Regions from separate parts of the Thermodesulfomicrobium thermophilum DSM 16697 genome, predicted to be linked through region 1. Evidence: predicted binding sites of a transcription regulator. Region 1 holds the regulator's gene; the other holds the start of a gene.
The links. The regulator sigma-54, encoded in region 1, starts transcription at its own class of promoters, with help from an activator protein. The targets are predictions, from matches to a motif close to CTGGCACGGNNNNTGCTT.

Region 1 (11,920 bases):
AAGTATGGGAGCGCCACCGCCACCGCTACGAGTTCAACACCGCCTACCAAGAACGCCTGGAAGCGGCAGGGCTCGTCATCAGCGGCACCTCCCCGGATGAAACCTTGGTGGAAATCGTAGAGTTGCGAGACCACCCCTGGTTCCTCGGCTGCCAATTCCATCCGGAGTTCACCTCCACGCCCATGCAGCCGCACCCGCTTTTCCGGGACTTCATCGCCGCGGCCCTGGCCTACCAACGCGGGGCATAGCCCATGGATCTTTTCCACAAACTCCGCCACTACCATTTTGTCATCGCCGGGCCGTGCGCCTTGGAGAGCCTCGACCTCGCCCTGGAAGTAGCCCGCCACGTGGCTCAGGTGGGGACAGCGCTGAACCTCCCGGTGATCTTCAAAAGCTCCTTTGACAAGGCCAACCGCAGCGCCGGGGCGAGTTTCCGCGGCCCTGGCCTTACGCTTGGCCTCCAGTGGCTTGCCCAGATCAAAGAACGCACCGGCCTTCCCATCCTCACGGACATCCATGAGCCTGGTCAGGCCCAAGCCGTGGCCGAAGTGGCGGACGTCATCCAAATCCCGGCGTTTCTCTGCCGCCAGACGGACCTCCTCCAGGCTGCGGCAAAAACCGGGCGTATCGTCAATGTCAAGAAAGGCCAGTTCGTGGCGCCCTGGGATATGGCGGGCGCGGTGGCCAAAATCGAAGCTGCCGGCGGTACGCGCATCTGGCTCACCGAGCGAGGCACTTCTTTTGGCTACAACAACCTGGTGGTGGATTTCCGCTCCCTGCCCATCCTGGCGGGCCACGGCTATCCGGTGGTCTTCGACGCCACCCACTCGGTGCAACTGCCGGGCGGCCAAGGAAACCGCTCCGGCGGGGACCGCCGCTTCGTCCCCTGCCTTGCCCGCGCTGCAGCGGCCTGCGGATGCCAGGGACTCTTTTTGGAAACCCATCCCGAGCCCGAGCGCGCCCTGTGCGACGGCCCCAATTCCTGGCCCCTTGCCGCGCTCGAGCCGCTACTTCGGGAAATCCAAGCCCTGTGGAGTCTCCCTCATGCCCCAATCCTTTGAAATTCCTGCCCACGTCGTGGAGGCAGCACGCAAAGTTCGGCTCCTCGTTCTCGACGTGGACGGCGTCCTCACCGATGGTGGACTCTATTACGACGCCCACGGCCACATCCAAAAACGCTTCCACGTCCACGACGGTCTGGGCATGAAAATGGCGCTCCACGGAGGACTACAACTCGCGGTGATCACGGGGCTGGACTCCGCAGCGGTGCGCGCCCGGGTGACCGAATTGGGAATTTCCCATTACTACCCGGGATTTCATCATAAAATGGACTCGCTCTCCCGCATCTTGGCCGACGAAAACCTGAGCCTGGAGCAGGCGGCCTACCTGGGCGACGACCTCGTGGATCTTGCCCCTATGCGGGCGGTGGGACTCCCCTTGGCCGTCGCCAACGCCCGGCCGGAGATCCTGGCCCAAGCCCTGTGGGTCACGCCCCACGGTGGCGGCAACGGCGCAGTGCGCGACGCCGTAGAGCTGATCCTCCGCGCTCAAGGACATTGGGAATCCATATGCGCCCATTGGACCAACGGCTGATCTGGTGGGGTGTTCTCCTTGTCAGCGGCGTCCTTACCGCTCTCGGCGGCGCGTGGATCGCCCTGCGCATGTGGACCCCTGAGCCTGCCCCCTCCCTTCCGCCGCTCCAGGCCACGCTCCAGCTCACCGATCCTCATCTCACCCACGGCCAAAACGGCACCATTCTGTGGGAGCTGGACGGCCAGCAGGCGGACTACGATCAGGCCACCGACACCCTGCGCATCACCGCCCCGCGCATCCACTATTTCAGCCCGCACGGGCCCATCACTGCCACGGCCCTCCACGGCCAGGTGTGGCAAAAACGCGGCGAAGCGGAACTCGTGGGCAATCTCACGGCACAGATGCGCGACCACACCATGAGCGCCCAGAGCATGCGCTACAACGAGGCGGACGCCCGCCTCGTCTTTGCGGGATCTGTGCAGGTGCGCGGCCCGCGCCTTGACCTCGACGCTCCGGAAGTCCAGGTGTTTCTTTCCGAAGAGCGTATCATTGCCACCGGCGGCGTCCAGGCCGTCATCCACCCTGAAAGGAAATGACCATGCTCCCTGTTCTCATACTTCTCGGTCTCTTCCTGGCCCCTCCGGCCCTGGCTGCGCCTGCCCAAGAAGAGCAGCCGGTGGCCATCCAAGCGGACTCCATGGAATATCTCCAAAAAGCCGGACGAATCGTCTTTCGCGGCGCGGTCCACGCCACCCGTGAGGACATGGAGCTCTGGGCCGATACGGTCACCGTACATCTGGAGGAAGGCGCATCCAAGGCCGCGGCCACATCCCCCCAGGGCAAAGTGCGGTCCATCGTCGCCGAAGGCAACGTGCGCATCCAGACCACCCAAAACCGCAGCGGCACCGGGAAACGGGCCACCTTCGACGCCCGCACCGAAACCGTCACCCTGGAAGGCAATCCTGAGGTTCGTGAGGGCAAAAACAGCATCCGCGGCGAGGTCATCGTCTTGTACCTCAAAGACGGCAAAAGCGAGGTGCGCGGCGGCGCCAAACAACGGGTGGAGGCCATCTTCCTTGCGCCCAAGACAACCCCCGGATTGTTGGAGAAGAAGCCATGAGCCTCGTAGGATTGGGGCTCATAAAACGCTACCGACGGCGGGAGGTGGTACGGGGCATCGACCTGGAGGTGCAGCCCGGCGAGATCGTCGGCGTGCTCGGTCCCAATGGGGCGGGCAAGACCACGACTTTCTACATGCTTGCCGGCCTCACCACCCCGTCCGCCGGCACGGTGACTCTCGATCAGCATGACATCACCCGCCTGCCGCTTCACCGCCGCGCCCTTCTCGGCCTTTCCTATCTGCCGCAGGAAAGCTCGATATTCCGCAATCTTTCCGTGGCAGACAACCTGCGCATCGTCCTCGAATATACCGGGCTCCCACGCTCCGAACAGGAGCGCACGGCCCAACATCTCCTCGAAGAACTGGGGATTCTCCGCCTGGCGGACCAGCCGGCGTCGTTCCTTTCTGGAGGCGAGCGCCGACGCCTGGAAATCGCCCGGGCCCTCATCCGCAAACCGCAATTCTTGCTGCTCGATGAGCCTTTCGCGGGTATCGACCCCTTGGCCGTGGCCGACATTCAAGGCATCATCGCCAACTTGCGCCAACGGGGCATCGGCATCCTCATTTCGGACCATAACGTGCGCGAAACCCTCGCCATCTGCACCCGCGCCTACCTGGTTCACGATGGACGCGTCGTGCTCTCCGGCACTCCCAACGACATCGTGGCCAGCCCCATGGCCCGCTCCGTGTATCTGGGTGAAGGATTCTGCCTGTAAGCGGAAAAAGAAATCCCAGAAAAAATCAAGACATTGCCAGGCCCAGCCGTCTATGGCAGAAGGCAAGCATCACGAGGGCATCCCCTCCATGCAAAGGAAACGTCTATGGGATTGGAACTGCGGCAGAATCTGAAATTGACCCAACAGCTGGTGATGACTCCCCAGCTCCAGCAGGCCATCAAGCTGCTCCAGCTTTCCCGTCTGGAACTTCTGGAGGCTATCCAGCAGGAACTTTTGGAGAATCCGGTTTTAGAAGAAGCCACGGACCACCCCACGCCCGAGATCACGGAAGACGTCCCTTCCACTCCCCCGGAACTCGCCACAGCGGCCCTCTCCTGCAACGAACGAGACCTGCTGCGCAACGCCGATTGGGAAACCTATTTAGGCGACTTTGCGAGCACCAGTAAGCAACACAACAAGGAAGCCGAACTCCAAGAAGAAATGACCCCCTGGGAAGGACGCATCTCCGGCAAGCCCTCCCTGGAAGGCCACCTGCTTTGGCAACTGCGGCTCTCCGACCTCGACGAGGCGAGCCAAGCCATTGGCGAAGCCATCATCGGCAATCTCGATTCCCGCGGCTACCTCACGGCCACCCTGGAAGATCTCATGGAGCAGACCGGCGCCCAGCGCGAGGCCATCGAGGCGGTGCTCGCCCGCATCCAGCGCATGGACCCGGTGGGCGTCGCGGCCCGCTCCCTGCGGGAGTGCCTGCTGGTGCAACTTGAGGTGTTGGGGCAAGACGATCCCATTCTCACCACCTTGGTGCGCGATCACCTGGAAGACATCGAACGCAAGCGTTTCAAACCACTGGCGCGGAAATTCAAGATCGAGCTGGAAGACCTGCGCGCCTACCTGGATATCATCCAAAGCCTAGAACCTCTGCCGGGCGCAAGCTTTGGCAGCGAAGCCACGGTGTACGTCAGCCCGGACGTGTTCGTGCACGAGTTCGACGGCGAATTCGTGGTGCTGCTCAACGAAGAGGGGCTGCCTCGCCTGCAGATCAGTTCCCACTACGATACCTTGCTCCAAGGCGGCCAAGGCCCCGACAAAGACTACATCCAAGAAAAAGCCCGCTCCGCCCAATGGCTTTTAAAAAGCTTGCAGCAGCGCCAAAAGACGCTCTATAAAGTGATGGAGAGCATCGTGCGCTTCCAGCAGGATTTTTTCCGTCACGGGGTCACCAAGCTCAAGCCTCTGGTGCTCAAGGATGTGGCCGAGGACATTGGCATGCACGAATCCACGGTGAGCCGTATTACCAGCAACAAATACGTGGCGACCCCGCATGGGGTGTTCGAGCTGAAATTTTTCTTCAACTCCGGACTTTCCATGGACGACGGCTCTGAGGTGGGCTCCGAAAGCGTCAAGGCCATCATCAAACAATTGGTCAACGAAGAGGACCCGGCGCACCCGCTCAGCGATGAGAAGATTGCTGCGGTGCTCAAAGAGCGCCTGGATATCAACATCGCCCGCCGGACTGTGGCGAAATACCGTGCGGTACTGGGAATCGAGTCTTCTTCCCGAAGACGCCGGATTCTCTAATTGGTCATTCGACCCAACCGAACGCAAGGAGGTTGCTATGAACATCGTCTTCAACTTCAAAAATTTCGAGCCTTCGGACCACTTGCGCAAATACGCCCGGGATCGTTTCCAAAAACTCGTCAAATATATTGGAGATCGAGACGACACGGAGCTCCAGGTCAACCTTGAGGTGGAGAAGTACCGGCATATCGCCGAAGTCGTCCTCGTGGGCAGAGACCTTCACCTCTCTGCTCAAGACGAAAGTAATGACATGTATGCCACTGTGGATTTGGTTTGGGAGAAACTCGAAGCCCAACTGCGGAAAATCCGCGATAAAAACAAAACACGTCGCAAAGGGGTTCCGGTGCGCATGGACGTGCTTCGCCTGGAACAATCCGAGGGTGCTCCACACACGGTCGTGGAAAGCAGCGACCACTTCGACCCCAAACCCATGACTGTGGCGGAGGCTGCGCTCCAATTGGAAACAACCGAAGACACTTTCCTCGTCTTCCTCAACGCCGAGACCGAACGCATCAACGTGGTGTATCGCAGAAGCAGTGGTGGGTTCGGACTCATCGATCCAGGCATCTAATCATGCAATTTTCCGAATTTCTCCATCCAAGTCATGTACTTCCTGAACTTTCGGCCAGGACCAAGACCGAGGTCCTGGCCGAACTTGTGCGCCCGGTCATACCACTTTTCCCAAGCGTATCCCCGGAGGCCGTCGTCCAAATCCTTTTAGAACGGGAACGGCTTGGTTCCACTGCCATCGGCGATGGCATTGCTATCCCTCACGGCAAGGTGGACGGGCTGGACCATATCGCCGTCGTCGTGGGGCGCAGTACTCAAGGCGTGGAGTTCGACAGCGTCGACCATAAACCAGTGCACATCATTACGCTGGTACTCGCTCCAGCGGGGGGCGCCGGTATGCATCTCAAGGTATTGGCCTCCCTGGCGCGCCTCTTGCGGGATACAAGCTTCCGCCAAAGTTTTCTCAGCGCCCCGCCCTCCCAACTTTTCGAACTCATGACCTCCTACCCACTGCCCTGAATTCTATGGCCCCTCCCACAGCCACCAAGCCCCTGGTCATCGTTTCCGGCCTTTCTGGGTCTGGAAAGAGTACGGCCCTGAACATCCTGGAGGACATGGGGCTTTTTTGCGTGGACAATCTGCCGGCAGCCATGGCTCCGGACCTTGTGGACCTCTTTTTCCGCTCCTCCGCAGATGCCTATGCCGGACTGGCCCTGGGCATGGATCTCCGGCAGCCGGCCCTCGCCCAGCAATGGCAGGAAATCCTCGCCAAACTCCATCCCACCCCCACGGTGCTTTTTCTTGAAGCCTCCACTTCGACCTTGCTGCGGCGCTATGCCGCCACACGGCGTCCCCACCCGCTCAGCACAACCACCCCCGGCCTTGAGCAAGCCATTGAAACCGAGCGATCCCTCCTGGCCGTTATCCGCGACGGCGCCCACCTCGTCATCGATACCACCCACTATTCCATCCACGATCTACGCCGCGCCATCCAAAGCCGCTGGGAGACACTGAGCAGTGCTCCACAGGGCATGCGTCTGCATCTCATCACCTTTGGGTTCAAACACGCAATGCCCTCGGAAGCGGATACCGTCATTGATGTCCGTTTCCTCCCCAATCCCTACTTCGAGCCCTCCCTGCGGCAAGGCACCGGGCAGGACCCCGAAGTGGCCGCGTTTGTCCTCGAAAACCCTATTGCCCAGGCATTTCTCCCCAAGCTCATAGGACTTTTGGATACCATGATCCCGCTTCTCGAAGCCGAAGGCCGTTTCCGCTTCACCCTGGCCCTGGGCTGCACCGGAGGCCGCCACCGTTCCGTCGCCGTTGCGGAACGCGTAGGCGCCCACTTCCGGGCTCAAGGCCGCACCGTAACCGTCGAGCACCGTCATTGGACATTGCCATAAGGCCAAAGAAACGCTAGGCACGCCATGCCCTGTGCGGGACTTACCCCCAAGGAGGAATCATGATCGGCGTGCTGCTTGTCACCCATGGCACCTTTGGTGAGCATCTGCTCGATGCCGCCCAAACCATCCTTGGCCCCCAAGAAGGATGCGCCGTGGTGGCAGTGGACGACACCCGTCCCATGGATACGATCCTCGGAGACATCAAAGACCACGTCCGCCGCTTGGACCGCGGCAACGGGGTCCTCATCCTCACGGACATGTTCGGCGGCACGCCGTCCAACCTCAGTCTTTCGCTGCTTCTTCAGGGGAAGGTGGAAGTCGTCTCCGGGGTCAATCTCCCCCTCCTGCTCAAAGCGCTCACCAACCGCTCGGGGACATTGCACCAAGTGGCCTTGGAGGCAAAATCCGCCGGCAAACAAGGCATCCTCGTGGCCGGCGAGGTCCTGCGGCGTAAGGTTTCGGAATAATGCTCTGGTTTCGCATCGACAACCGTCTGGTGCACGGCCAGGTCATCGAAGCATGGATGCCCTACGTAGGGGCGAGCATCCTGGTGGTGGCCAATGATGACTTGGCAGCAGACCCGTTACGCCAGGAAATCATGCGCCTGGCGATCCCCGATGACGTGACGTTCCTCTGCTGCCGGGTCACGGAATTGGCCTCTGTGCTGGAAAGTCTCCACACCCAAGCCGCGGATCCGCACATCATGGTGCTCTTCGCCACCTGCCCGGACGCCCAGCTGGCCTACACCAGCGGCTGCCGCATCCACAGCGTCAACATCGGCAACCTTCACGACGGCCCCGGAAAACAGCAACTCTGCGCCCATGTATGCGTGTCGGAAGAAGACCGCTCATGCCTGATCTTCTTTCACGACCACGGCGTGGAGCTCGATTTCCGGTGTGTGCCGGGAAAATCCGTCACGGTGCACTTATGAGTTTCGATCCCCATTGGCCGACCCTTATGCTCAGCGCTTTTTTTTTGCCCTCCTCAATCTTTCGCGCTTCTGCGTCGACACCTCGCTCCTCCACCGACCAATAGCCGCAGCCCTGCTCTGGGGCGCAGCCACGGCGGACGCCTCGGTCGTTTTCATAGGAGTCTTCTTCGAACTTCTTTGGCTCGACCTCTTTCCCGCCGGCGCCTACGTGCCCCCCAACGGCCTCCTTGCCTTCACCCTTGCGGCCACCACTCTGCGCCATATTTCTGCGCCGTCCATGTTCCTCGCCCTGGCCGTCCTTCTCGGATCCGCCCTGTGCGCCCACGGGGCGGCAAACATTGAGCTCTTCTATCGCAAACGCCAAGACAGAGCCCTCATGCGCCTTGCCGATACCAACCGCCGCCCCCGCATGAGCTTCTTCGACCCTGATTCCATCGTTGTGCGCTCCGTGGCCGAACAATGGGTCCTCGGATGGACGCTCTTTCTCGTCTTTGCAGTGGTTCTGCTTGCAGGGATCCGGCTCCTGAACCTTCTGCCGCTTCCCCACACCCCGATTTCTTGGCCCATTCTTCTGGCTCCCGCCTTCATGGGTGGAGTCCTCTGCCTGCGCACCCACCGCGCCCTGGCCACGGCAACCGCAAGCCTCGTGGCCATGAGTATTGCCCTGGCGCTATCCACCTCCGGCTCACTCCTGTGATTCGAGCTTTTCAAAAAAACTCCCCTGCTGGGGCTTGGCAGCGGCGAGAGGTTGTGATATTTGGAACAAAGTTTTGGTTCATACTTCAACCTTGGAGGAGGAAACCCCATGTCCGTGTTCGTATTCGGTCACAAGAGCCCTGATTCCGATACCGTCTGCAGCGCCATCGCCCTGGCCGATCTCAAGACCAAGCTGGGCGTTCCCTGCACCCCGGCCGCTCTGGGCGAACTGAATCCCGAGACCAAGTTCATCCTGGAAAAGTTCGGCGTCCCGGCCCCTGCGGTCAAGACCTCCTACGCCGGTGAGAAGGTCTTCCTGGTGGATACTTCGGATCTGGCGCAGCTTCCGGATGACATCAAGCAGGCCGAAATCCTGGGCATCGTGGACCATCACAAGCTGGGTGACGTCACCACCCCCAATCCCTTGGAGTGCTGGATCTGGCCCGTGGGCTGCACGGCCACGGTGATCAAGTCCATGTACGACTTCTACGGTGTGGAGATCCCCAAATCCATCGCCGGTATCATGCTCTGCGCCATCCTGAGCGACACCGTCATCTTCAAGTCCGCCACCTGCACCGACAAGGACAAAAAGGCCGCGGAAGAACTGGCCAAGATCGCTGGCGAGAGCGACCTGAACGCCCTGGGCATGGCCATGTTCAAGGTCAAGTCCGCAGTGGAAGGCACCCCGGCCCGCGAGCTGGTCATGCGCGACTACAAGGACTTCAATATGAGCGGCAAGATGGTCGGTATCGGCCAGTTGGAAGTGGTGGACCTCTCCATCCTGGACGCTGTCAAGGCTGACCTGGAAGCGGACATCAAGAAGCTCAAAGAGGAAAAGGGCAACCACTCCGTCTTCCTGTTGTTGACGGACATCATGAAGGAAGGCTCGGAGATGCTCATCGCCTCCGACGACGAGTCCGTGGTGGAAAAGGCCTTTGGGGTGAAGCCGGAAAACGGCCGCGCCTGGCTGCCTGGGGTCATGTCCCGGAAAAAACAGGTGGTGCCCAATTTCGAAAAGGCCTTCGGCGCCTAACGCGCCCACGCCCTTTGGGTACACAGCGAACCGCCAGGACTCTCCTGGCGGTTCGTGTTGTGAGCACCGGCGAACAAACTCAGTCCACGAGCCCCGTACAGAAGGCATCTGCAGGAGAAGCCGCCGCATCCGCCGCGCCTTTCTCCACACACCGCGTCAGCTCCCGAATGCGCCGCAAGGCCTCGCCGCGCTCCTGAGCCAGGTGTTGCCATTTCTTTTTTTCTTTCTTCAGGGCCTCAATGGTGTGGAGCAAGTCCTGAATGGTATGCGCCGGATAGCCGTGCTTGGCATAACGGCCTTTGCGCAGTTCTTCGTCATTGCGCTCCTTGATGGCCCGCAACTGACTCGCCGAGAGGATCATCCGGCAACCGCCCGTACTTGCTCCATATCCGTACGGCCCTGGAGCACCTTGAGAATGCCGTCTTGCTTGAGGGAAAGCATGCCGTCCGCCACCGCCTGGGAGCGGATCTCCTCCGTAGGCTTGCGATATTTGATGGAGGTCTTGATGCCCTCGGAGCTCAGCATGAGCTCGTGGATGCCGACCCGGCCCTTGTAGCCACTGCCCATGCATTGGGCGCAGCCCACCTTGCGGTAGAGCGTGCGCTCCGACGCAAGAAACTCCGCCGCGTGGACATCGAAGCCCGGGCCGAACTCCATGCGCAGGTCCTCGATTTCTTGCTCCGAAGCCGGATAGGCCTCTTTGCAGTGCGGGCACAACGTCTTGACCAGACGCTGGGCCAAGACACACAAAAGCGAATCGGCGAAGTTGAAGGGGTCCAAATCCATGTCCAGAAGACGGGTCACGGTCTCCGGCGCCGAATTGGTATGCAGCGTGGAGAAGACGAGATGGCCCGTGAGCGAAGCCTCCACGCCGATATGCGCCGTTTCCTTGTCCCGCATCTCACCGATCATGATGACGTCCGGATCGGCGCGTAAAAAGGAACGCAGCACCGCGGCAAAGGTCAGCCCGATCTTGGGCTGCACCTGCACCTGGCGCAACCCTTCCTGGGTGATCTCCACCGGGTCCTCTGCGGTCCAGATCTTGCGCTCCGGCGTGTTGATGTAGCTCACCGCGGAATGCAGGGTCGTCGTCTTTCCAGACCCCGTGGGCCCTACCACCAAAATCAGGCCATACGGTTTACGGATCATGCCCTCAAAGGCCGCCTGGTTGCGGGGCAAGAGCCCCAGCTTGTCCAGCGGCAAAGGCTTTCCCGAAGCCAGGACGCGCAGCACCACGTCTTCCTGATTTTCGATGGTGGGGATGGTGGCCATGCGGTATTCCACCACTTGATTGCGGTCCGGAAGCTTGATTTTGATTTTACCGTCTTGCGGCAGGCGACGCTCCGCAATGTCGAGATGCGCCATAATCTTGAGGCGGGAGACGATAGGCCGGGCCAAGGCGAGACGAACCTTACGGAACTCGTGACAGGTGCCGTCGATGCGAAAACGGATGAGGCAATAGCGGCTGAAGGGATTGGGCTCGATATGGATATCCGAAACATTTTTGCGCCAGGCCTCTACCAGCAAGGCGTTGACCATGCGCACTACTTCGCTGTCCTGTTCCGAGAGGTCCGCCTCAAGGGTGTCGTCCGCAGCGACATCCCCGGTGGTGACGTCCTCGTCAAAGGCCGAAGCCAAATCCTCGCCGCCAGTGATTTGGCGATAAAAATGATCAATATATTGCTCAAGGTCTTGGGCCAAAGTGACCTTGGGAACGATGCTCGATGTCCCATAGATGAAGCGGATCTCGTCGAGCCGCCCCAAATCATAGGGATTGAGCATGAGCACCACGATTTGATTCCCCTGCTGCTCGAAGGGGATCCACCCGAAACGCTTGAGAAAATCCGGATCCAACCGCCGTTTTTCGAAAAGCTCGAACGGCGGTTCCTTGGTGGCGGAAAACGGAACGAAGTCTGTTTTGTAAAACCGAGCCAGGCTTTCTCCCAACGCTTCCTTGGGCACACCGAGCTCACCCAAGAGCATGGCATCAGGGTCCTTGGATTCCAGGGCCCGGGCCAACGCCTCTTGAGAAACGATCCCCTGCTCCACGAGATACGAATACCGACTGCTGGCCACCGCAGGCTTGGGAGCCAAGGCCTTGATGCGCTGTTCGATTCCCGGAAATGCGGGATCCAGGGCGAGAACTTTCTCGAAAAGCTCTCGGGCCTCGTCATACTTGTGTTGGTGTTGGAAGATGAGCCCCGCGCGGAAATAAAGCTTGGCAGCGGTGGCGGGCGGGTATTCGTTTTCTGCCAAGATCTTCAGCGTCAGGTCCGCCTGCTCGCTGATCCGCCCCATTTTGTTGAGGCTATCGAGGAGCAAGCGCACCAAATCATAGCTGCGGAAGCCTTGCGCATACCCAGCAAGGCAAAGATCATGGGCGCCGACAAAGTTCTCTTGCGAGAACAGATTCCACGCCTTGGTGAGGAGCTGCGTCTC
Region 2 (11,920 bases), on a different contig from region 1:
GTGTCGGTGGCGTGGTGGACCGCGGTCATGTCCTGGGTGGTGTCCTGACACAGGGCTGCGATGGTCGAGGCTTTGGCGGAGATTTCCTGCAGACCGAGGAAGAGTTGGCTGATGGCGGTGGAGGATTCCTGCACGCTGTGTGCTTGGATGCTGATGGCTTCGGCCACGGCGGTCATGGAGGTGTGGGTGGTGGCCAACATGGTCTGGACCTGATCGTTGTGTTCTCGGGCCGCGTGGGCCTTCTCGCGGATGCTGGAGAGGGCGGCATCCACCTCCGCGGTGGCTTCGGCGGTCTTTTGTGCGAGGTCTTTGATCTCCCGGGCAACCACGGCAAAGCTCCGACCGGCATTGCCGGCGCGGGCGGCTTCGATGGTGGCGTTGAGGGCGAGGATTTGGGTGCGGGTGGCAATGGAATGGATGAGGCCTGTGACCTCGTCGATGCGCCGGGAGGCGGCTTCCAATTGCCGGGTCGTTTCTGCGGCGGCGCTGGCGTGGCCCATGGCGGCGTCGGCCGTGGCGCGGCTGGCGGCGGCGTCATCGCGCATGCGGTTCATGTGGGCGGAAATCTCTTCCACGCTTTGGGTCAGGACCTGGGCATTGGCGCTGGCCTCTTCCATGGCTGCGGCCACAGCGTCGAGGTTGGTCTCCATGGTGTGGGTGGATGCGGTGACGTGTTCGCTGCGGCTGACCGTGGCCGCGACTTGAGTGAGCAGTCCATGGGAGCTGCTGGAGAGATCGGTGGCGGACTCGGTGATCTGTCCGGCGGCCTGGTGGATTTCGGCGAACAGTCCTTCCAGGCGGGCAAGGAGGACATTCATGGCGTGGCTGAGCTGGCCGATGGCGTCGTGGTGGGAGGCGTCCAGACGGCGGGAATAGTCGCCGGCAGCCGCACAGGTCGCAGCCTCGGCCATGCGCGCCACAGGTCGAAGGAGGAGGTGGCTGCCGCCGATGCCTACAAGCAGGGCCAGGGCCAAGGGCACGGGCAGGCTGGTGAGGACCCCTTGGAGGATGCGTGCCTGAAGGCCGGAGAGGAGATGGGCTTGCGGCACCCAGAGTACTGCGCGCATGCCCCAGGGAAGGTCGGAGACCTGCTGCCACACGAGAGTCTCTCCGTCGCTGGCAAACTCCCCTTGGCGGGTATGGGTGGTGCGCACGTGGGAGAGCAGTTTTGGGGGCGCCTGCGGGGTGAGGGGGCGCCCTTGGGCGTCCAGGAGGCAGGCGCTGCCTGCCCCGCCTACGCCGGTTGCGTGCACGAATCGTCCAAATTCCGGCCGGATGAGGGGGCGCACCACTTCCACGGCACCGATAACCTGGTCACCGAGGTCTTTGACCGGGCTATAGGCCGCAAGCCACGGGCTGCCGTCGTGTTCCACGATGCCCAGCCACGGGCGCTGCTCGTGCGTTAGGCTCCGCGTGGCCGGGTGATCCGGGGCAAGCCAGGAGCCTTGGGGCCAGGGCCGCTTTCCTTCTGGGGCCCCGCCGGCGATGCGCACCAGCCGGTTTTGGTGAAGTTGCAGGAAGTGCACCTGGGCTCGGGTGAGGCTTGCGGCCTTGGGGAGGGCCGGGGCGGATTCGTGCAGATAGCTCCCCCCGACCTTGATGGACGGGAGGATGGAGGGGGTCGCCTCTCCGTCGAGCAGGATTTCGGCCTCAGCCAGGGGCTCCACTACCGGAAAGCCCGCGAGCTCCACGGTGGTGCGGGCGATGTCGAGATCCGCCCGGATACCTTCTTCTTCCAGGCGGGATTGGAGGATGATTGCCTGAGCGAGGGTGGCGGCCACGTGCTCGAGGGCGGTGCGGCCGTTTTCCACGAAACCTTGGCGGGCGGCGCGGCTTTGGCCCAGGGTGGTGGCAAGAATGGCCGCCAGGGCCGTGCCGATGACCAAGAGGGTGAGACGGACAGGAAAAGACACGTGGCGCACGCAAGCCTCCTTGGCGTTGGGTGCGCCGATGCTGCCGCAGGGCGGTGGTGGTTTGGTGACGGAAAGATGTCGGGATGGTTACAGGCGCCCGGTGTGCTCCAGGCGTTTTTCCCAGAGCGCCACTGCCGCGAGGGCGAGAAGCGGGGTACAGCCATTGCCATGGCGGTCGCTGACGCGCCTAAGGCCGGGGACACCACGACGCAGCAAGGCCGATGCCGGCGACGAGAGGACGCACCCCAACGCGATGGGAGGGTTGACAGGTGAAATCCCCCAGGCGGCCCAAGGGGGGAAGGGAGAACATTGCGCTTCCATGCCAGGCGAGAGGTCATCGCTGGCCGCGGTCTCCCTTTGAGTCGCTTTCCTGAACGAGGCAGTGATTTCAATTTGTTGTTGGCAGAGGAACTGCTTTTGGGATGTTGAGGAGTTGTTGGGCCAAATGGAGCACTTCTTCGGCTTCCAATGGCTGTTGAGCGCCGTGTTTGCGCACATGGGCGAGTACCTGCTCCACGTCGACACCTTTTCCAAGCATACCGTGACGAGACAGGAGCTGCACAACGGCTCCTCGTCCGCTTTTGGCCCCCCACAAAAGATGCCGCTGCATCCCCAAGCGTTCTGGTGGACAAGGCTCGAACAGCCCAGGGTCTTTGAGCAGCCCGTCCACATGGAGTCCGGACTCGCTCGTGAAGATGTGTTTGCCTGCGATGGCCTTGCGGGGGTCCAATGAGAGCCCGGTGGTGTGGGCCACTTCGTGGCAGAGTTGGCGCAGAGAACGCATGTCGTCCTTACGGGACGCGCGGATGAGGGTGAGGTATCCCGCTACTTCCTCCAAGGCACTGATTCCTGCCCGTTCCCCAAGCCCGAGGAGACTGACGTCGGCCCAGTGGCCCCCGGCATCCAGGGCGCATAGGGCATTGGCTGTGGCCATGCCAAAGTCGTCGTGACAGTGCACGCCCACGGGCAGGCGGGTTATGCTTTGCGCCCAGCGGACGGTTTCGGCGCAGGTCTGGGGCGTCCAGATTCCTCGTGTATCGGCCAAACGCACACCATGGGCGCCAGCACGTTCTGCGGTGCGCAGGAAGGGCTCTATGGCATGGAACGAAGCACTGCTGGCGTCTTCCAGACCCACCCGGATGGTGAGGCCGAGGCTTCGGGCAGCACCAATGGTGGCCACGAGCCGCTGGAGTGCTTCGGTTACGGAGATCTTGAGGCGGCGGGCAAGATGCTGCGGCGACACCGGTATTCCAACGTGGACGGCATGAAGCCCGAGTTTGGCGACCGTGTCGAGGATCTCCGGCCGACATGGGGCCCAAATGGCGCATCGGGAGGCAAGGCCATGGCGCTGTGCCGCTGCAGCGAGATCCTCAATGCCGTCCTTTCCCACCCAGCCGATTTCCACCATTTCGATCCCGGCACGGACCACGTCTCGCAGTATCCGTACCTGAAGTTCTTTGGGGAACTGGACTCCTACTGCCTGGGCCCCTTCCCGGAGTGTAGTATCCAGAAGCATATGCCCCTCCCTGTCTGAACAGGCTTTCAGATTTCATGCCGGATCCGAGATCCGTGCGGTCTTCCTTGATGAGAACAGGGGAACCACCCTTCCAAAATGTTGGACCCTTCCAAATGGAAGGGGACGACAGGGACAAGGCCGGGAAAGGGGCGTGGCGCACTCTATAGTCATCTATTTGAAATTCCTGGTTATTATTTGATTGGGTCCCGATGGCATGTCCCTTGCCCCAAGGAAGGACATTCTTGCGGGAGTTCCCTGCAGGAGAGTGGATATGCGCTTGTAAGGAGTAAGGAGAAGAACAATGCGAAAGGTAGCGATCTACGGCAAAGGCGGCATTGGGAAGTCCACCACGACCCAGAACACGGTGGCAGGACTGGCGGAGATGGGGAAGAAGGTCATGGTGGTGGGCTGTGACCCCAAGGCAGACTCCACCCGATTGCTTCTGGGTGGTCTGGCCCAGAAGTCGGTACTCGATACCCTGCGGGACGAAGGCGAAGACGTGGAACTTGCGGATATCCGCAAGGAAGGGTTCCTGGGTACGTGGTGCGTGGAGTCTGGAGGGCCGGAACCTGGTGTGGGGTGCGCGGGCCGGGGAATCATCACGTCCATCAATATGCTGGAATCTTTGGGTGCGTACGATGATTCAGAGGGTCTGGATTATGTTTTTTACGACGTTTTAGGCGACGTGGTGTGTGGTGGTTTCGCCATGCCTATCCGCGATGGGAAGGCGGAAGAAATCTACATCGTCTGCTCTGGAGAAATGATGGCCATGTATGCAGCAAACAATATCTGTAAAGGTATTGTGAAATATGCTCAGTCTGGCGGTGTCCGTTTGGGTGGACTTATTTGTAACTCCAGAAATGTGGATAATGAAAGAGAGATGATCATGGAGCTTGCAAAACGTTTGAACACACAGATGATTTATTTTGTACCTCGTGATAACGATGTACAGAGGGCAGAAATCAATCGTATGACAGTTATTCAGTGGAAACCTACGGCTCCGCAGGCAGATCATTATCGAAATCTTGCCAAGGCTATTGATTCTAATGATATGTTTGTCATTCCCAAACCGCTTTCAATTGAAAATTTAGAGAGCCTTCTCATGGAATTTGGTCTTTTGGATCAGTAAAATATACAGAAAAGGAGATGCCGTTATGATTATGATTCGTGCTATCGTTCGCCCTGAAAAGGTCGATGATGTTCTTTCTGCTCTTATGGATGCTGGCTTTCCTGCTGTTACTCGATACTCCGTGGCTGGTCGTGGAAAGCAGCGAGGAATCAAGATTGGTGAAGTGACGTATGACGAGATCCCAAAAACTATGCTTATGAGCGTCGTTCCCAACGCTGATAAAGATTTTGTTGTGAGTGTCATTATGAAGGCGGCACGCAGCGGTTCAAAAGGTGCTTTTGGTGACGGAAAAATTTTTATTTCCCCACTGGATGCTGTATATACCGTGAGTTCCGGTGTGTGTGATTCTGATTTGGAGGCCAGACCATGAAAGAAGTGATTTCTGTAATACGTATGAATAAGATGAATGCTACAAAAAATGCGCTCACTGAAGCAGGTATTTCAGCTTTTTTTGCTCATGAATGCTTTGGTAGAGGTAAGGGACTGGTGGAGCCGACTGCTGTGGATGGGGTTAAAAAAGGCATGGAAGAGGCGGTGGCGGTCATTGCGGATCCGGCCAAGCTGTATCCCAAGCGGATGCTCACGGTGGTCATTTCGGACGAGCTGGTGGACGAGGTGGTGCACACCATCATGGAAGCCAATCGTACAGGCCGGCCTGGAGACGGCAAGATCTTTGTGCTCCCTGTCTTGGACGCAGTGCGGGTGCGCACGGGCGAAAGTGGCACTAAGGCTATCGTTTGAACGAGGAGGAACGTATGCGTGCGCCTATCAAGAAATTCAAAGCACTGGATCCAGAAGAAGTCAAAAACCAACTGGTTTCCCGGTATCCTGCCAAGGTGGCCCGAAAGCGGGCAAGTCAGATCGTCGTCAATGAGCCTGGTGACGTGCCGCCGGAGATTCTCGCCAATGTGCGCACCATTCCCGGCATCATCACGATGCGTGGTTGCAGCTACGCGGGGTGCAAAGGGGTCATCCTGGGCCCGACTCGGGACATCGTGAACATCACTCACGGCCCCATTGGGTGTGGTTTCTATTCATGGCTCACCCGTCGCAACCAGACCGATGCCTCGGCAGAGGGTGCTGAAAATTATATGACTTACTGCTTTTCTACGGACATGCAGGAGCAGGATATTGTCTTTGGCGGCGAGAAAAAGCTCGAAGCAGCAATTCAGGAAGCTTATGACATATTTCATCCAAAGGCGATTGCTGTGTTTGCTACTTGTCCGGTTGGACTTATCGGAGACGATATCCATGCAGTTGCAAGAAGGATGAAGGCAAAATTTGGAGATTGTAACGTTTTTGCTTTTAGTTGTGAGGGGTATAAGGGAGTAAGTCAGTCTGCTGGTCATCATATCGCCAACAACCAGATTTTTACTCATGTCATTGGAGAAATTGATGAACCACGCAAAGGGAAGTATACTATCAATCTATTAGGAGAATACAATATCGGCGGTGATGCATTTGAGATTGAGCGTATTCTTGATAAGTGTGGAATTACTCTTTTAGCGACATTTTCTGGAAATTCCACGTATGAACAATTCGCAACGGCGCATCAGGCGGATCTCGACTGCGTCATGTGTCATCGCTCTATCAATTATGTCGCCGATATGCTGGAGGAAAAGTACGGAATCCCTTGGATCAAAGTGAACTTCATTGGGGCCCAGGCAACGGCCAAGAGTCTTCGGAAGATTGCCGAGTACTTCCAGGACCCTGAGCTTCTCGCACGGGTAGAGGAGGTCATCGCCGAGGAACTCCCCGAAGTGGAGGCTGTGGCCAATGCGGTGCGTCCGCGCACCCAGGGTAAGACGGCCATGCTTTTTGTCGGCGGGTCTCGCGCCCATCACTATCAAGAGCTTTTCAAGGAAATTGGCATGAAGATCTTGGCCGCGGGGTATGAATTCGCTCACCGCGATGACTACGAAGGCCGCCAGGCTCTGCCCCGTATCAAAGTGGACGCCGATAGCCGCAACATCGAGGAGATTGAGGTCACAGCCGATCCCAAACGCTATCGCCCCCGCAAGACCGAGGAACAACAAGCCGCCCTTGAGGCGCAGGGATTCACCTTCAAAGACTATGCCGGCATGATGGCAGAGATGGAGAAGGACACATTGGTCATCGACGACCTCAATCAGTTTGAGGCGGATCGGCTCATCGAACTGTACCACCCCGATATCTTCTGCGCGGGTATCAAAGAAAAGTATGCAGTGCAGAAGTATGGAATCCCCCTCAAGCAGCTCCATAGCTATGACTATGGTGGTCCTTATGCCGGATTCCGTGGAGCCATCAACTTCTACAAAGAGATCGACCGCATGGTGAACAGTCGGGTGTGGACCTATCTCAAGGCTCCATGGCAGCAAAATCCGCAACTCTCAGCGGCCTACGTGCATCAATAAAAAAGGAGCAACTCATGCTGCTACGTCATACACCACAAGAAATCATCGAACGCAAGGCGCTCACCATCAATCCGGCCAAGACCTGCCAGCCTATTGGGGCCATGTACGCTGCGTTGGGCGTCCACGGGTGCTTGCCTCATAGCCATGGGTCCCAAGGCTGTTGTGCCTACCATCGCAGCACCTTGGTACGCCACTACAAAGAACCTGTGTCCGCTGCCACGAGTTCTTTTACGGAAGGCGCTTCGGTTTTCGGCGGCGGCGCAAACCTCACCCAGGCCATCGAGAACATTTTTACAGTATATGATCCAGAAGTTATTGCTGTACACACGACTTGTCTCTCTGAGACCATTGGAGACGATCTCAATCAGATCATCGATAAAGCTAAAAAGAGCGGCAAGGTACCTGAAGGAAAGAATGTAATTTTTGCGAATACTCCAAGCTACGTCGGTTCTCATGTCACAGGATTCTCTTCAATGGTGAAGAGTATTGTTTCAAGTTTTGCAAAAACAGATGGATCGCCTTCAGGAAGTGTTAATATAATACCTGGTTGGTTGGAACCTTCCGATATGGAAGAGATAAAACGGCTCGCTTCTCTCATGGGCGTTCCAATTACAATGGTTCCAGACACATCTGGAGTTCTCAACGCTCCGCTGACGGGTCAGTTTACTCTGTTTCCCAAAGGCGGTGTGACGGTGGAGGAACTGCAGGCCACAGGCAGGGCCAAGGCCACAGTGGCCTTGGGTGAGTGGTGCTCGGCAGAAGCTGCCCGTTGGCTGGATGCTCAGTGTAAGGTTCCGTGTACCATCATCGAGATGCCCTATGGACTTCTCGGAACGGATCGTTTCATTGATGCATTGCGGGTTGCAGGCGGTGTTGCGGTTCCAGAATCCATTGAATTCGAGCGGGGACAGCTCGTGGATTTCATCGCCGACATGCATCAGTATTTCTACGGAAAGAAGGTCGCATTGGTAGGTGATCCTGATCAGCTTATCGCTATGACCGATTTTCTGGTGAGTATCGATATGCATCCAGTACATATCGTTACAGGGACTCCAGGATCACGTTTTGAGAAACGAATCCAGGAAATCGTTGCGCCCCTCGGCTATACACCAAACGTTCGTGCCGGTGGTGATATGTTTTTGTTTCATCAGTGGATCAAAAATGATCCGGTCGATATTATCATTGGCAATACGTACTGTAAGTACATCTCCCGTGATGAGGATATCCCTTTGCTCCGGTTTGGATTCCCTATCTTGGATCGAGTGGGACACCAGTACTTTCCTACGGTTGGGTATAAGGGCGGACTTCTGTTTCTTACCCGCTTGCTGGACGTGCTTTTGACCCGCAAGGACCGCGATGAACCTGAATCGAGCTTTGAGCTGGTGTACTAAGGGGGCTATGATGGCGATTCCTGAACGCGTTGTCTTGGTGTGTCAGAGCTTCCGTACTGCCGGTGAGCCCAAGGGGGTGTGTCATCGGCACAATGATGGCCTGGCGCAGTATCTGGAAGAGGAGATCCTTGCCCGCGGCTTGGACATGCAAGTGATCACGACGGGGTGTCTGAAGCGCTGCGAGCGAGGACCAGTCGTTGCCATCATGCCGGAGAATTGGTGGTTCGGCGCAGTGGACAGCGAGGAAGCGGTGGACGCCATCCTTGATGGTCTCGAAAACGGCGAACCGGCTGCCAATCGTTTGGAGTAGTTATGTGTATCCGCCCTGCCACCCATGCCGACCTTGCTGCCATGACGGAACTCTTGGAGCAACTCTTTGGTATCGAGACAGAATTTGCCGTGGACAAAGCCAAACAGATGCGAGGGCTGGCCCTCCTGCTGGAAACCCCCAAGGCTGTGGTCCTCGTGGCGGATGTAGGTGGCAAGGTGGTGGGGATGGTAACCATGCAGACCGTGGTTTCCACTGCGGAAGGCGGTCCAGTGGGTTGGGTGGAGGACCTTGTCGTGGATGAGGCCTGGCGGGGCAAGGGCATCGGTTCGTCTTTGTTGCGGGCCATCCTCGGACTGGCCTTTGCCCGTGGTCTTTCTCGCGTCCAGCTCCTCGCCGATGCTGAGAATGCCGCTGCCTTGCTTTTTTACCACCGGCATGGGCTTCGGCGGACGCGTATGGTGTGTGTGCGCGCTGTGCCCTGACGAGGAGGTCATTATGAACGCGGTACTCGAAGAACGGGCGTCTCAAGTTTGTCGCCTGGGAGAAGAGCCCTTTGCTATGGTTTGCAACCGCCCGAGTCTTGCAGGGGCCGTGAGCCAGCGGGCTTGCGTGTTTTGCGGTTCGCGGGTGGTCCTTTATCCCATCGCCGATGCCTTGCATCTGGTGCATGGGCCCATTGGTTGTGCGGTGTATACCTGGGATATTCGGGGGGCACTCTCTTCGGGCCCGCAACTCCATCGCATGAGCTTTTCCACGGATCTCAAAGAAAAGGATGTCATTTTTGGAGGCGAGAACAAACTCGCCGCAAGTCTCGATGAGCTCATCCCCCAATATACCCCCAAGGCCGTGTTCGTGTACTCCACCTGTATTGTGGGACTCATCGGCGACGACGTGGATGCCGTGTGTCGCAAGGCGGAGGAGCGTTTTGGCATTCCAGTCATTCCTGTGCACAGCGAAGGCTTCAAGGGGAACAAGCGCGCAGGGTATTCCGCAGCCTGCCAGGCTCTCATGCGTCTCGTGGGTAAGGGCTCCACTGAGGGAATCGGACCTCTGAGCGTCAATATCCTCGGTGACTTCAACCTCGCCGGTGAGATTTGGATCGTGCGGGGCTATCTGGAGAAGATGGGGATCCAGGTGGTGGCGAACGTCACGGGGGATGGACGCGTGGAGGACATCCAACGCTGCCACGGGGCGCGGCTCAATCTGGTGCAATGCTCGGGGGCGACCATGGAATTCGCCCGCATGCTTCAAGAGCGTTATGGTATTCCTTTTATCCGGGTGTCCTACCTGGGCATCGAAGACATGGCCGACTCTCTGTACAAGGTGGCAGACTTCTTTGCCGCGCAGGATCCTTCTTTGCGCGAGCGCACGGCCCAGCTGGTGCGGACCGAATTGGAGTGGCTGCTGCCGCGGCTTGCAGAGCTGCGCCGCGATCTTCAAGGCAAGCGGGCAGCCCTCTACGTGGGAGGATCGTTCAAGGCCTTCTCGTTGGTCAAGGCGTTCCGCCACCTAGGCATGCAGTCGGTAGTCGTGGGTTCGCAGACGGGCACCACTGAAGAGTACGAGGAACTCGCCGGCATCTGTGATCCGGGCACCATCCTCGTAGATGATGCCAATCCTTTGGAGCTCGCCGCGTTTCTCGAGGAGAAAAAGGTAGATGTATTCGTTGGAGGGGTCAAAGAGCGACCCATCGCCTACAAGTTGGGAACTGGCTTTTGCGATCACAACCATGAGCGTAAAATCGCTCTGGAAGGATTCGTTGGTATGTATAACTTTGCAAAAGAAGTACATGCATCTACCATGAGTTCTGTTTGGAAAATTATGCCACGCAAAGGATATAAACCTCCTTTTCTCGATAAGGAGGTTTGCCATGTCTGAGTATGTATCTACAATAAATGCATGCAAAATGTGTATGCCGATTGGTGCTGCTCTAGCATTCCGTGGTATCGATGGATGTATTCCATATATTCATGGTTCTCAAGGATGTGCCACATATATGCGAAGGTATATCATCAGCCATTTTCGAGAGCCAATCGATATTGCGTCTTCTTCGATGGACGAGAAAGCTGCTGTGCATGGTGGAGGCCCAAATTTCAAGAAGGGCATCCTCAACGTCATGCGCAAATATAATCCTCAATTGGTAGGGGTAGCCACCACCTGTCTGACAGAAACCATTGGCGAAGATGTTCCTCGTCTGGTGCAGGAGTTTCGGGAGGAGTTTGCAGATCTTCCCTTGCCAGAGATCGTGACCGCCTCCACCCCCAGCTATTCCGGGACCCATATTGAGGGCTGGCATGCGGCCTTGCTGGCGGTGGTGAATGGCGTGGCCCAGCCCGTCGATTCCCATGGGGGAGTGACGCTTATGCCGGGATTTCTCTCTCCTGCGGATCATCGTTGGTTCAAGGAGTTGGGCGCGCGCATGGGGCTTGCGCTGCCCCTCCTGCCCGACTTCAGTGACGTTCTCGACGGCCCGACCTGGGAGACCTATCAGCCTCTGGCTCCGGGAGGGACTCCCATGGAGGCCCTTCGGCGCATGGCGGGGGCCCGCGCTACGGTGGAGCTTGGTGTGCCGCACCGTCTTTCTCCAGCCCAGTCTTTGGAGCAGCGTTTGGGCACGCCTGCACGCTTTACGGACACGCCCATCGGCCTTCGGGCCACCGACCGCTTTCTCGGCGTGCTCACGGAGTTGGGCGGGTGCGTGGCCCCGCGGGAGGTAGCTGCCCGGGGCCGGCTTTTGGACGCCCTGGTGGACGGCCATAAGTATGTCTTCGGCAAGCGGGTTGTGGTCTACGGCGAGGAGGAACTGGTCGTCGGGGTGACGGCATTCTTGGCCGAGATGGGAGCTCGACCGGTGCTCGTGGCCACGGGTGGCGCGAGCGCTACCCTGGCCGATCGTGTCCGTGCCGTCGTAGACGGGCTGTGTCCTTTGCCCGAAGTGCGCACCGAGGCCGACTTCCATCAAATCGAGGAAGAAGCCAATTCCATGGAGCCGGATTTTCTCGTGGGCCACAGCAAAGGATACAAGCTTGCGCGTTCTCGTGGCGTCCCGTTGATCCGTCTTGGATTTCCCATTCACGATCGGTTTGGAGGACAGCGTCTTTTGTGCGTGGGCTATGATGGTGCCCTGGAGCTTTATGATCGTATCGTCAACGCCCTGCTGGCCCAGAGTCAAGATGCATCTCCGGTAGGATATTGGTATCTTTAGCCCATAAGGAACGGTCATTATGTGCAGGCAAAAAGATCGTAGCGTACATCCATGCTTTGAAAAGAAATCTGCATGCTCTGTTGGGCGCGTCCACTTGCCAGT

Region 2: nifH (nitrogenase iron protein) is a predicted target of sigma-54. The motif match lies at 3,639-3,656, and genes of this name have one in related genera.

The regions. Positions count from the first base shown of each region.
Region 1 covers NZ_JCANTW010000014.1:230,125-242,044, reverse strand. Annotated here, with positions in the region: gene pyrG (CTP synthase) at 1-248, shown strand, start outside; gene kdsA (3-deoxy-8-phosphooctulonate synthase) at 252-1,061, shown strand; gene BR00_RS08495 (KdsC family phosphatase) at 1,045-1,593, shown strand; gene lptC (LPS export ABC transporter periplasmic protein LptC) at 1,569-2,129, shown strand; gene lptA (lipopolysaccharide transport periplasmic protein LptA) at 2,132-2,653, shown strand; gene lptB (LPS export ABC transporter ATP-binding protein) at 2,650-3,369, shown strand; gene rpoN (RNA polymerase factor sigma-54) at 3,475-4,908, shown strand; gene hpf (ribosome hibernation-promoting factor, HPF/YfiA family) at 4,946-5,479, shown strand; gene BR00_RS08465 (PTS sugar transporter subunit IIA) at 5,482-5,937, shown strand; gene rapZ (RNase adapter RapZ) at 5,943-6,821, shown strand; gene BR00_RS08455 (PTS sugar transporter subunit IIA) at 6,881-7,288, shown strand; gene BR00_RS08450 (PTS sugar transporter subunit IIB) at 7,288-7,752, shown strand; gene BR00_RS08445 (PTS sugar transporter subunit IIC) at 7,766-8,449, shown strand; gene BR00_RS08440 (manganese-dependent inorganic pyrophosphatase) at 8,558-9,481, shown strand; gene BR00_RS08435 (hypothetical protein) at 9,561-9,842, opposite strand; gene BR00_RS08430 (ATPase, T2SS/T4P/T4SS family) at 9,839-11,920, opposite strand, start outside.
Region 2 covers NZ_JCANTW010000003.1:17,459-29,378, reverse strand. Annotated here, with positions in the region: gene BR00_RS00765 (methyl-accepting chemotaxis protein) at 1-1,922, opposite strand, end outside; gene BR00_RS00760 (LeuA family protein) at 2,302-3,429, opposite strand; gene nifH (nitrogenase iron protein) at 3,731-4,558, shown strand; gene BR00_RS00750 (P-II family nitrogen regulator) at 4,584-4,928, shown strand; gene BR00_RS00745 (P-II family nitrogen regulator) at 4,925-5,299, shown strand; gene nifD (nitrogenase molybdenum-iron protein alpha chain) at 5,314-6,951, shown strand; gene nifK (nitrogenase molybdenum-iron protein subunit beta) at 6,966-8,342, shown strand; gene BR00_RS00730 ((2Fe-2S) ferredoxin domain-containing protein) at 8,353-8,652, shown strand; gene BR00_RS00725 (GNAT family N-acetyltransferase) at 8,655-9,095, shown strand; gene nifE (nitrogenase iron-molybdenum cofactor biosynthesis protein NifE) at 9,109-10,491, shown strand; gene BR00_RS00715 (nitrogenase component 1) at 10,484-11,818, shown strand; gene BR00_RS00710 (radical SAM protein) at 11,838-11,920, shown strand, end outside.